2 linked regions of the Methylobacterium currus genome follow. The protein of the gene in region 2 interacts with the protein of the main gene of each other region in a pairwise test. Links are inferred from orthologs where the notes say so. Each region holds a gene or a part of one and is shown on either strand. Other genes may lie near its edges.

Region 1 (4,698 bases), 1.0 Mb from region 2 along the record:
GTCTCCGATGACGGCCGGATGCGGCTCGCCATCATCGGCTGGATCAAGACCGTCGAGTGGCTGCAATGGTACGACCTCTCGGCCGATCCCGGCGGGGTGCTCGATTCCGATGCCCACCAGCGCGGCTCGGTCGAGTGCCTGTCGGTCACCGAGGGCGAGTTCGAGGTCGACGTGGCCGGCGCGGTGCAGCGGGCCCGGGCCGGCGAGACCCTGCGCTACCGCTGCGACCGGCCCCACACCGTGCGCTGCGTCAGCGAGGGGACGGGGCGGGCCTTCATGGTGGTGATCATGAAGGCGGCTGTGATGGAGTGAGGGCCTGAGGATTCAGGCGGCCTGACCCGCCTCTCCGGGCCCCGCTCGACGACACCGGCTTTCCTCGGCGCGTCGATGTCGGCCCGCGGCGCTTGACCGGCCCTCCCGGCGACCCCGGTGGTCACCGCCCTCCTACGGCCTCCGAACCGCTCTCCCAACGCTCGAACTCATCCCGAGGTGCTGACGCTTGCGGCAGCGTCGAAAGGGGCACCGGTGATTTCGGAGACTTCCCGTGCCCTCCTTCGAGGCCAACCGATCGTCGATCGGCCGGCACCTCAGGACGAGGTCGAGGATGGGACGGAGGGATACGGCACGCTCCCGGCGGGAGCGGGCAAGCTCAACCCCCGGCGTTGATCCATCGCACCAGATCCGCCAGCACCAGCGACAACGCCCGGTCGAGGCCGTTCGCCGCCACCCCGGCGTTCACCTCCGCCACCGGGACGCGGGCCTGGAACACCTTGGCCGCCACGACCGTGCCGGTGCTCTCCTGGATCAGCTTGGCTGAGAGGTCGACCACCGCCTCGCGGGTGCCCGCATGGATGTCGAAGGACCGCAGCTCGGTGATCAGCACCGTGTCGGCCGCGACCTTGTCGCCGGGGCGGCTGACCGACTTGAGGCGGTTGGCGTTCTCGAGGCTCTGGATCAGCCGGGTCTGGACCAGCCGGGGCAGCCGGTCCGCCCATTGGCCGCCACCGAGATAGGACACCGCGCCGCCGGGCTCGCGCACGATGATCCGGTCGGCCTCGAAGGGCTGCAGCCCGACCGGCTCCGCCACCACGATCGAGCGCCGCGCCGCGCCGCTGCGGGCCGCGCCCGGCAGGGCGGTGAGGTCGAAGGTGGTCGGCACGGCGCCGCTGCCGCAGGCGCCGAGGACGAGGGCCAGACCGACGGCCAGCAGGCCGGGAGCATGACGCGGGGAAGGGACCTTGAGGAGCATGGGAGCGGGCGGACCGGAAGGCGGGACCGGGACAGGCCCGGAAGCTTGACCGAAGACGGACGGACAACGCCCGGCCGGGCGCGCGGGTGCAACCGCGGCGAGGCCGCACCGCAACATGATCAGCGACCGTTGTATTCGGGCAACGACGGCTTGCCGCCGAAGATCACCTGCGAGGGGTCGCGCTCGATGTTGCGCACGGCGCTGTTGAGGCTGTTGAGGGTGCGCTGGCCATCGGTCGCCAGGGTCTGCACCTCGCGCCGGCCGGTGCCGCTGAGGCGGCTGACGCTCTGGGTCAGGGTGGCGGTGCGCTTGTCGAGGTTCTCCGACATGGTGCGGAAGGCCCGGCCCGCCTCGCGGATCGAGATCGCGGCGTCGCGCACCTCGGCGAAGGTGCTCTTGCCGGCATCGCCCGCGGCGGAGCCGAGGAAGCCCTCGGCGCCCTTCAGCACCGCGTCGAGCCGGTCGGCGGAGGCGTTGAGCTTGCCCGCCAGCGCCCGCGCGTCGTGCATGCCGGCCTGGACGTCCGGCGAGGCGGCGGCGAGGGCGGCCGAGAACCTGTCGGCATTGTCGATCAGGCTCGCGAGCTTGCGGCCGTCCACCGCCTTGGTCAGGGCGTCGAGGGCCGGCGCGCTGTCGCCGAGCGTCTTCGAGAACCGCTCGACATTCGCGAGCGTGCGGTTGATCGCGCCCTCGTTGCCGGCGACCACCCGGTCGAGGCGCTGGAGCATGTCGTCGGCGCGCTGCGCGATGGTGCGGGCCGCGGCCATGAGGTCCTGGATGTCGGAGGCGTCGGCGAAGATCGTCGGAACGGGATCGTTGTTGGTCGGCGCGAGCGGCGGGGCATCGGCGCTGCCACCGACGAGGGCGATCGAGGCGACGCCGGTCAGCATCGTCATGTCGAGGCGCGCGCGCGTGTCGGCGCGCAGGGGCGTGCCGCGATTGACCTCGATGATCGCCGTCACCCGGCGCGGGTCCTGCGGCAGCAGCCGGACGTCGGTCGCCTCGCCGACCCGGATGCCGTTGAAGGTGACGACCGCCCCCTTGGCCAAGCCCCCGACGCCACCCGAGAACACGATGCGCACCGGCATCCGGGCCTGGTTCGCGGAGCTGCCGCGCAACCAGAACGCGAAGGCGAAGCCGAGTGCGATCACCGCCAGCGTGAAGGCGCCGATCAGGACGTTGTTGGCGCGGGTTTCCATGCCTTAACGGTTTCCATGCTCGTGCGGGGCGGAGAGCGGGAGAGACGCCCTCGAAGGCGCCTTCGGGGCATGGTCTAACCCGCCAAGCTTAGGTGAGGCCCGGCGACGGGCGGGTGCGGGATCGCACATCAGGCGACGCCCTCCACTGTTGCGCGGGATGAAACGACTTCCGCTCCCGGCACCACGATCGAGCGGGCGCGCTTGCCGTGGAAGTAGGAGCGCAGCCACGGGTGGTCGGAGGCCAGCATCGCCTCGATCGGCCCCTCGGCGATGATCAGTCCGTCGCCGAGGGCCGCGATGCGGTCGCAGGCGGTGTAGAGGCTGTCGAGGTCGTGGGTGACCATGAACACGGTCAGCCCGAGCGTGCGCTGGAGCGTCGCCACCAGCTCGTCGAACTCGCCGGCGCCGATCGGGTCGAGGCCCGAGGTCGGCTCGTCGAGAAACAGCACCTCGGGGTCGAGGGCCAGCGCCCGGGCGAGGGCGGCGCGCTTGATCATGCCGCCGGAGAGCTCGGAGGGCAGCTTGTCGGCGGCGTCGGGCTTGAGGCCCACCATCTCGATCTTGAGCCGTGCGAACTCGTCGAGCAGGCGCTCGGAGAGCTTGAGGTGCTCGCGCATCGGCACCTGGATGTTCTGCTTGACGGTCAGCGCCGAGAACAGGGCGCCCTGCTGAAACAGCACGCCCCAGCGCCGTTCGATCACCCGGCGCTGGGCCAGGCTCAGCCGGTCGACGTCCTCGCCGAAGACCTCGATCGTGCCCGAGCGCTTCGGCACCAGGCCGAGCAGCGTACGGGTGAGCACCGACTTGCCCTGGCCCGAAGGGCCGACGAAGCCCAGGATCTCACCCCGGCGGATGTCGAGGTTGAGGCCCTTGAGCACCGTGCGGTCGCCGAAGCCGACCACGAGATCGCGCACGCGGATGATCGCGTCGCGGCCTGGAGGCGCAGGGTGGAGGGGGGCTGGGATCGCCAAGGGTGGGGGTCGCCTCGCTCAGAAGTCGATGGCCGCGAAGAACACCGCGAAGAGTCCATCGAGGACGATGACCATGAAGATTGACTTGACGACTGAGGCGGTGACGTGGCGGCCGAGCGACTCGGCCGAGCCCTCGACCATGAATCCCTCGACCGAGGCGATGATGCCGATGATGAGCGCCATGAACGGCGCCTTGATCAGCCCGATGGCGAGGTGACGGAAGCCGATCGCGTTCTGGAGCCGGAAGGCGAAGGCTTCCAGCGACAGGCCGCCATAGAGGAGCGAGGTCAGCGCACCGCCGGCGAGCGCCGCGAGATCGGCCAGGAAGGCGAGCAGCGGCAGGGCGAACATCAGGGCGATGATGCGCGGGACGATCAGGATCTCGATCGGGTCGAGGCCCATGACGCGCAGGGCATCGACCTCCTCGCGCATGCGCATCGAGCCGATCTCCGCCGTGAAGGCCGAGCCGGAGCGACCCGCCACCATGATCGAGGTGAGCAGCACCCCGAGCTCGCGCAGGGTCAGGATGCCGATCATGTTGACGACGTAGGTCTGGGCCCCGAAGCGCTGGAGCTGGATGATGCCCTGCTGGGTGACGATGCAGCCGACCAGGAACGAGATCAGCATGATGATCGGCGCGCCGCGCAAAGCGATCTGCTCGACCTGGTTGACGAGCGCCGGCCCGCGGAAGCTGCGCGGCCTGGCGAGCACCCGCAGGCAGCCCGCCACCACCTCGCCCAGGAAGGCGAGCCCGGCCAGGCCCTGGTGGCCGAGGCTGCGCATGCCCGACCCCAGGCTGGCGACCGGGTCGAGGGGGTTGAAGCGCCGGCGCCGCGCCGCCGGCGCGGCCTCGCGGTAGGCGACCTCGCGCAGCAGGATCAGGTGTTCCGGGGAGGCGCCGGCGTAGGTCGTGCCGGCGGGCAACGCGGCGCGCGTCCGCTCCAGCACCCAGGCGCCGAGCGTGTCGAGGCGGGCGAGGCCCGAGAGATCGATGACGAGGGGCGAGCCGGCAGACAGAGTATCGGCGGCCAGCATCTCGGCGGAGGCGGCCTCGACGGCAGGGGCCTGGTCGGCGGTCCAGCGGCCGGCGAGGCGCGCGGCGACGCCGTCGCGCACGCGCTCGACCGCGACACGGGCCGCATCGGCCCCCCGCGTGTTGGGTGCGGTCGGCACGGGCCGGCCTCCCTCGTTCGCCAAAATCCCCTCAGGCCGGTCCTATACCCCGTCATGCTAACAATTCGCAAACCATGGGGCGAGGACCGCAACTCAGCGGCGAGTT
Region 2 (7,613 bases):
GATCGGCTTTGCTGAGATCGGCCGGATGGTGGCGCGCCATCTCGGCGTGGCGGAAGCGGAGCGGCTCGCGTAAATCTTGCGGGGTCCGTCCCGTCACGTCGTTCGGGCGCCCCCGGAGACCCCCCTTGTCCGAGTCGCCCCCTTGTCCCTGACGGCTCCCGACACGCGGCCCGGTTACGCGCCGCCGGTGCCGGCCCTCGCCGAGCGGGTCGGCTGGCTCAGGCTCCTCGGCGCTTTTCGGCGCAACACTCTGGAGGCGTTTCCCCGCGCCTGCCTCGACGCGCCGGCGGTGACCATTCCGCTGCCCGGCGGCCGTATGGTGCTGCTCTCGACCCCGGCCGGGGCGCGCCACGTCCTGCTCACCGCCACCGACGACTTCGTGCGCCTACCCGCCGGCCGGCGGGTGATCGGGCCGATCGCCGGGCGCGGCCTCGTGCTCGCCGATGGCGAGGCCTGGCGTCACCAGCGAAAGGTGCTCGCCCCCGCCTTCACGCCCCGCACCCTGCCCCTGATGCTGCGTTTCGTCGCCCGCAGCGCGGAGGAATCCTGCTGCCGGCTGGAGGCCGGCCTCGGCGCGCCCGCGGATCTCCGGGGCGAGATGCAAAGGGTCGCCCTCGACATCGCCACCACCTCGATGTTCTCCCTGGAGACCGGGGCGCTCGGCGCCGAGATCCGGGCGCTGGTCTCCGGCTATCTCGACCGGCTGGGCAAGCCGACCGTGACCGATTTCCTGTTGCCGCCGGGCTGGCCGACCCCGTCGAGCCCGCGCCGAGCCCTGTTCCGCCGCCGGTGGCTCCGGCTGGTGGGGGCGGTGCTGGAGGCGCGGCGCGGGCAGGGGGCCCAAGGACAGGGGGCCTGGGGCGCGCCGCGCGACCTGTTCGACCTCCTGATCGAGGCTCATGGCGACGCGCCGGGCGGTCTGCTCGCCGACGAGGTCGGCACGCTGATCGTCGCCGGCCACGAGACCACCGCCTCGACCCTGTTCTGGGCCTGCACCCTGCTCGCCCGCGAGCCGGGCATGCAGGACGCGCTCGCCGCGGAAGCGACCGGGCTCGATCTGTCCGAGGCGGGCGCCGCCGCAGCGCTGCCGTCCTTGCGGCTGGCGAAGGCGGTGGCGCAGGAGACCTTGCGGCTCTATCCGCCGGTCTACGTCATCGCGCGGCGCGCCGCGCGGGCGAGCGTGGTCGAGGGCACCACGATCCCGGCCGGCAGCATCGTGATGATCCCGACCTGGGTGCTCCACCGCAACCCGCGCTGGTGGGACCGGCCGGAGGTGTTCGACCCCGGGCGCTTCCTCGACCGCCCGGAGCCCGACCGCTTCGTCTACCTGCCCTTCGGCGCCGGGCCGCGGATCTGCATCGGCGCGCAGCTCGCGCTCGCCGAGGCGACCCTGGTCCTCGCCCGGCTCGCCCGCGCGTTCCACCTGCGGCTTGCCGACGACCGGCCGGTCCTGCCGGTAGCGACCACCACGGTGCGGCCGGACCACGTGCCGCGCTTCCTTCTGAAGCGACGCGCGGGTTGAGCCTGCCGCCCGCGAAAAAATGCTCTATGGGGCTGTGCAGGCGGCCGATTCCGGCCCCTTGATCAAGAGACAGAGACACGGTGCGACCCTGGCGCAGCGGCCCGTCCGACCGGCGCGGCTACCATCACGGCAACCTCAAGGAGGCCCTGATCGAGGCCGCGCGCCGCTTCATCGCGGAGCGCGGGATCGGCGGCTTCACCCTGGTCGACGCGGCGCGCCTCGTCGGCGTGTCCCCGGCGGCGCTCTACCGCCATTTCCGCGGCCGCGAGGCCCTGCTGGAGGAAGTGGCCGAGCGCGGCTTCACAGAGCTCGCCGCCCGCCTCGCCCGGGCGCTGCGTGGGCCCGGCACGCCGCTGGAGCGCTTCACCCGCATGGGCGAGGCCTACCTGACCTTCGCCGAGGAGGAGCCGGGCTACTACGCGGCGATCTTCGAGGCCCGGCCGATCGGCCCCGACGGCGGCCCGCCCGCGCAGGCGCCGCGCGACCGCGACGCCTTCGGGCTCCTGGTCGAGGCCCTGCGGAGCACCTTCCCGGACGGCTTCTCGGCGAACGTCGATCCGCGCTTCGTCGCCCTGGAGGTCTGGGCGCTGTCCCACGGCATCGCGACGCTCGCCGCCGCCGGCCGGCTGCCGACCGGGCCCGGCCTGCCGACCAAGTACGACCTCCTGCGGGCCGGCGTGCTCGCCATGGTGCACGGGGCGACGGCGCGGGCGGGGTAGAGGGCTCGGCGCCCCATCCGTGTCGCCCGTCATGCAGACGCTCTCACCCTCCATTCAGGATGAGATCCTGAATGGGCGTCTCGACCCGCAGCGGCGAACTGGCTCCCTCCCGCGGGCGAGGCCGATCATGCAGCAGCCGACCGGACAGGCCCGCATCGTCACCGAGCGCGACGGGAGTGCGGGCGCCGCGACCGCGGCCGAGATCGGCGCCCGGTTCTTCCGCCTGGATGTCGGCCGGAAGAGGACTGGCTGCGCCTCGCCGATGCCATCCTGACGCCGATCTGGGAGCCGATGCTCGGGAGGGGCCCGGGCGCGAGGCGCGGATGGCGGCCCTCGTGGCCGATACCCCGCTCGAGCGCTTCGGGCGTCCGGAGGAGATCGCGGCGGTAGCGGCGATACTCGCCTCGGACGAGGCTGCTGACATGACGCGGGCCGAACTCAACCTGGATGGGGGGCTGGCGGGATCGGCGGCGAGCCCGGGGTGACCTGGCTCCCGCAGCGGCTCGCAGATGGCCGTGACAGGTGAACCTTGCGCATCGCGCCCACCGGGGAGTGGTCAATCCTTGGGGTGGAGCGTCGAATGCATGAGACCGCGACGCATCCTCCCAACGGAAAAGGGGCCGCCTCGCGGCGACCCCCTCCCGTCTCTCGGGACTGGCTGGCGAAGGACTTAGAAGTCCATGCCGCCCATGCCGCCGCCCGGCATGGCCGGAGCAGGGCTGTCCTTCTTCGGGGCGTCGGCGACCATCGCCTCGGTCGTCACCAGCAGGCCGGCCACCGAAGCGGCGTCCTGCAGGGCGGTGCGCACGACCTTGGCCGGGTCGACGATGCCGGCCTGGATCATGTCGACGTACTCTTCGGTCTGGGCGTTGAAGCCGTAGGTCTCCGAGTCGCCCTTGTCGCTGATCTTGCCGACCACGATCGAGCCCTCGACGCCGGCGTTGCTGGCGATCTGGCGGATCGGGGCCTCAAGGGCCTTCAGGACGATCTTGATGCCGGCCTGGACGTCGGCGTTGTCGCTCGTGAGAGCGGCCACGGCCTTCTTGGCGCGCAGGAGCGCGGTGCCGCCGCCGGGGACGATGCCTTCCTCGACCGCCGCGCGGGTGGCGTGGAGAGCGTCGTCGACGCGGTCCTTCTTCTCCTTGACCTCGACCTCGGTCGCGCCGCCGACGCGGATCACCGCGACGCCGCCGGCGAGCTTGGCCAGGCGCTCCTGGAGCTTCTCGCGGTCGTAGTCCGAGGTCGTCTCCTCGATCTGCGCCTTGATCTGCTGGACGCGGGCCTCGATGTCGGCCTTCTCGCCGGCGCCGTCGATGATCGTGGTGTTCTCCTTCTCGATGCGGACGCGCTTGGCGCGGCCGAGCATCGGGAGGGTCACGTTCTCGAGCTTGATGCCGAGGTCCTCGGCGATCATCTGACCCTGGGTCAGGATCGCGATGTCCTCGAGCATGGCCTTGCGACGGTCACCGAAGCCCGGCGCCTTCACGGCCGCGACCTTCAGGCCGCCGCGCAGCTTGTTGACCACCAGGGTGGCCAGGGCCTCGCCCTCGATGTCCTCGGCGACGATCAGCAGCGGCTTGCCGGTCTGGACGACGGCCTCGAGCACCGGCAGCATCGCCTGGAGCGACGACAGCTTCTTCTCGTGGATGAGGATGTAGGGATCCTCGAGCTCGGCGATCATCTTCTCCGCATTCGTGATGAAGTACGGGGAGAGGTAGCCGCGGTCGAACTGCATGCCCTCGACGACGTCGAGCTCGGTCTCGGCGGTCTTCGCCTCCTCGACCGTGATCACGCCCTCGTTGCCGACCTTCTGCATGGCATGGGCGATCATCTCGCCGATGTCCTTGTCGCCGTTGGCCGAGATCGTGCCGACCTGGGCGATCTCCTCCGAGGCCGACACCTTCTTGGCGCGGCTCTGGATGTCCTTCACGGCGGCCTGGGTGGCGAGGTCGATGCCGCGCTTCAGGTCCATCGGGTTCATGCCGGCGGCGACGTACTTGGCGCCCTCGCGGACGATCGCCTGGGCCAGCACGGTCGCGGTGGTGGTGCCGTCACCCGCGATGTCGTTGGTCTTCGAGGCCACTTCGCGCACCATCTGGGCGCCCATGTTCTCGAACTTGTCGGCGAGCTCGATCTCCTTGGCGACGGTGACGCCGTCCTTGGTGATCCGCGGCGCGCCGAAGCTCTTCTCGATCACGACGTTGCGGCCCTTCGGGCCGAGCGTGACCTTCACGGCATCCGCCAGGATGTCCACGCCGCGCAGCATCTTCTCGCGGGCGTCGGAGGCGAAACGAACGTCTTTCGCTGCCATGGTGAATCCTCACTTCAGATCGGTGTTGCAGGGAAAACCCTCCGGCGTCAGCTCCCGGTCGGGGCGCCGCCGTCAGGCTTCGGGGCTGGTCAGGGGGTGGCGATTACGCCAGCACGCCCATGATGTCGGACTCCTTCATGATGAGGAGGTCCTTGCCGTCGATCTTGACCTCGGTGCCCGACCACTTGCCGAACAGGACGCGGTCGCCGGCCTTGACGTCGAGGGGGTTCAGCTTGCCGGACTCGTCGCGGGCGCCGGGGCCGACGGCGACGATCTCGCCCTCTTGCGGCTTCTCCTTGGCGGTATCCGGGATGATGATGCCGCCCTTGGTCTTCTCCTCGCTCTCGATGCGACGGACGACGACACGGTCGTGCAGCGGACGGAATTGCATGTGCTGCCCTCTTGCTTCGCAGAACGCATTGCGGTTGGTGCTGGCGCCGAAGCCGCCTTCCAACCCGGGCATTAGCACTCTCGTGAGGTGAGTGCTAAGGCTGGCGTGGAGATAATCGGGGCGCGGGTTTGAGTCAAGACTCTGGTGTGTGGCCTCCACGGCACGCTCCGCGCCGTGTCCCACCCTTCGGCCCCACCCTTCGGACCCCACCCTTGGCCGCCCCCTCTGCCGCCCTCAGGAGCCCACCCTTCGCATGATCACGCTGCACGGCTCGGAGGGCGTCGTCGCCGAGGGCCAGGATTGCGCGGCGCGGCCCCTGCCGGCCCATGGCACCTGGCTCGACCTCGACGACCCGAGCGAGGCCGAAACCGCGCTCGCGGAGACGGTGACCGGCCTCACGGTCCCATCCCGCTCGGCGCTCAGCGAGGTGCAGAACTCGCGCCGCCTCAACCGGCGCCGGGACGCGTTCTACTTGAGCACCCCGATGGTCTCGTTCCGCGACGACGACCTGAGCCTGCGCCCCCTCGGCTTCGTGCTGACGCCGGAGCGGCTGCTGACCGTCCGGTTCCAGCCGCTCGCCGCCTTCGACACCGTCAAGGCGCGCCAAGCGGAGCGGGACGGACCGGCCTCCAGCGTCGAGACCTTCCTGGCGCTCGTCGAGGAGCTGATCGACCGCCTGGCCGACACCCTCGAGACGCTGAGCGACGAGCTCGATTCGCTCTCGACCCGGATCTTCACCTTCGACACCAGCGCCAACGGCAACGGCCGCCGCGAGGAATCGGGGCCCAAGAGCTTCGCACCCAAGCGCCGCGACCTCGCCCTGCGGCGCCTGCTGCGCGCCATCGGCCGGCGCGGCAAGGCCCTGTCGAAGCTGCGCGCTGCGCTCCTCGGGCTCGGCCGCATCCTGCCATACGTCGCCGGCGAGGCGGAAGGCTGGTTGAAGCCCGAGGAGAGGGCCCGCTGCGAGAGCCTGCGCCTCGACGTCGCCTCCCTCGACGAGTTCGAGACGCGGCTGTCCGAGACGGTGCAGTTCCTGCTCGACGCCACCCTCGGCCTCATCAACATGGAGCAGAACAACACCTTCCGGGTGCTCACGGTCGTCTCGGTGATCGGCATTCCCCCGACCCTGATGGCCTCGGTCTACGGCATGAACTTCAAGCACATGCCGGAGCTGGACTGGACCTTCGGCTATCCGTTCGGGCTCGCGGTGATCGCGGCGAGCGCGCTGGTGCCGGCTGTTTATTTCAAGCTGAAGGGGTGGTTCTGACGCCCGCTCACCGCCGCGCCGCCAGCGCCGACCCGGCCAGGATCAGACCCGCACCCCCCAGCGTCGCCACCCCCGGCACCTCCCCGAAGGCGACGTAGCCGAGGCCGATCGCCCAGAGGAGGGCGGTGTATTCCATCGCGGCGAGGCGCGACGCCTCGGCCTTGGCGTAGGCCCGGCTGAGCACCAGGTGGCCGGCGACGCCGAGCATGCCGACGAGGACGAGGAGCGCCCAGTCGGGCGTGGCGACCGGAATCCAGGTCCAGGCCGCGGGGGCGGCCAGCATCGCGGCGGGGCCGGCATTCTGGATCGCCACGATGGTCACCACCGGGTCGTGACGGGCGCGGGCGCGCAGCAGCACCATCGAGAGCGCGTAGGTGAGGGCGGAGGCGAGGATGGCGGCGATGCCCCAGGCCGAGCCGGCCGCCCGGGGCGCGTCCGTCCCGACCTGTCCCGCCACCACGATCCCGACCCCGGCGAAGCCGACGAGGAGCCCGGCCCAGACCGGCGGCCGCACCCGCTCGCGCAGCAGGAGCGCGGCGAACAGCGCGATGAAGATCGGGCTCAGGAACGACAGGGCCAGCGCCTCGGCGAGCGGCAGCACCGACAGGCCGTGGAAGAAGCAGAGCGCGGTCGCGACCACCAGCACCGCCCGCAGGCCGTTCGTGCGCCAGGTCTCGGCCGAGGGCCAGCCGGGCCGCAACACCGCGAGCACGCCCGCCATCACGAGGGTGCCGACGAGGTAGCGGGAGAAGGCGATGCCGGTCACGCCGTATCGGTCGGACAGGCCCTTGATGGTGGCGTCCATCAGCGACAGGAGCCCGATGCCGAGGGCGGCGAGCAGGATCGCGGAGGCGGAGGAGGAGGGGGAGCGCATGGTGCAAGCCGGATGGCCCGGGGAGGAGCGCGGCGCAAGGCCGGTGGGCTCGGGGCGCTTAGGCGTTTCCTAAGGGGTCGGCTCCATCGTCGGCCTCGGATCCGCGTCGTCCGAAGGGAGCCAGACCGATGCTGCACGATGGTCCCGGCCGGCCTCGCGGGGGGCGTGGATGAGAATCGTCCTCGTCGCCGACCACGCCTCCATCAATGGCGGCCAGGCCAAGGTCTCGCTCGAGAGCGCGATCGGGCTCGCCGGCCGTGGCCACGAGGTCGTGCTGTTCGCGGCCGTCGGCCCGGCCGATCCGCGCCTGGCCGAGGCCGGGGTGCGCACGGTGCTCCTCGGCCAGACCGACGTGACGCAGGCCCGCTCCCTCGCGCGGTTCGGGGTGCAGTGGCTGTGGAACGGGACTGCTGCGGCCCAGCTGCGGGCCCTCGTCGACGAGTCCGATCCGCGCGACACGGTGGTCCACGTCCATGCCTGGGCCAAGGCCCTGTCACCGTCGATCGGGCCGGTGCTGCGGGGCTGCGCC

Evidence for each region. The genes of interacting proteins can lie anywhere in the genome.
Region 1: the proteins of groL (region 2) and DA075_RS27480 interact in binary tests that used the Escherichia coli proteins (3 or more experiments, as listed by UniProt). The link is inferred for Methylobacterium currus from one-to-one orthologs.

The regions. Positions count from the first base shown.
Region 1 is NZ_CP028843.1:5,998,785-6,003,482, reverse strand. Bases 1,475-4,237 are described here. They hold DA075_RS27480 (ABC transporter ATP-binding protein), read right to left. Parts: upstream 3,372-4,237; coding sequence 2,577-3,371; downstream 1,475-2,576. Other genes in these bases: DA075_RS27475 (ABC transporter permease), read right to left, coding at 3,438-4,237; DA075_RS27485 (MlaD family protein), read right to left, coding at 1,475-2,448. In the rest of the region: DA075_RS27495 (helix-turn-helix domain-containing protein), read left to right, coding at 1-312; DA075_RS27490 (ABC-type transport auxiliary lipoprotein family protein), read right to left, coding at 650-1,249; more of DA075_RS27485, read right to left, coding at 1,369-1,474; more of DA075_RS27475, read right to left, coding at 4,238-4,592; DA075_RS27470 (MFS transporter), read right to left, coding at 4,686-4,698. UniProt on the Escherichia coli protein: Part of the ABC transporter complex MlaFEDB, which is involved in a phospholipid transport pathway that maintains lipid asymmetry in the outer membrane by retrograde trafficking of phospholipids from the outer membrane to the inner membrane.
Region 2 is NZ_CP028843.1:4,995,068-5,002,680, reverse strand. Bases 2,233-5,119 are described here. They hold groL (chaperonin GroEL), read right to left. Parts: upstream 4,553-5,119; coding sequence 2,912-4,552; downstream 2,233-2,911. Other genes in these bases: groES (co-chaperone GroES), read right to left, coding at 4,656-4,943; DA075_RS36750 (hypothetical protein), read left to right, coding at 2,369-2,515; DA075_RS23165 (TetR/AcrR family transcriptional regulator), read left to right, coding at 2,233-2,241. Also shown: DA075_RS23175 (phosphopentomutase), read left to right, coding at 1-73; DA075_RS23170 (cytochrome P450), read left to right, coding at 143-1,522; more of DA075_RS23165, read left to right, coding at 1,603-2,232; DA075_RS23145 (magnesium transporter CorA family protein), read left to right, coding at 5,197-6,210; DA075_RS23140 (DMT family transporter), read right to left, coding at 6,218-7,084; DA075_RS23135 (glycosyltransferase family 4 protein), read left to right, coding at 7,254-7,613.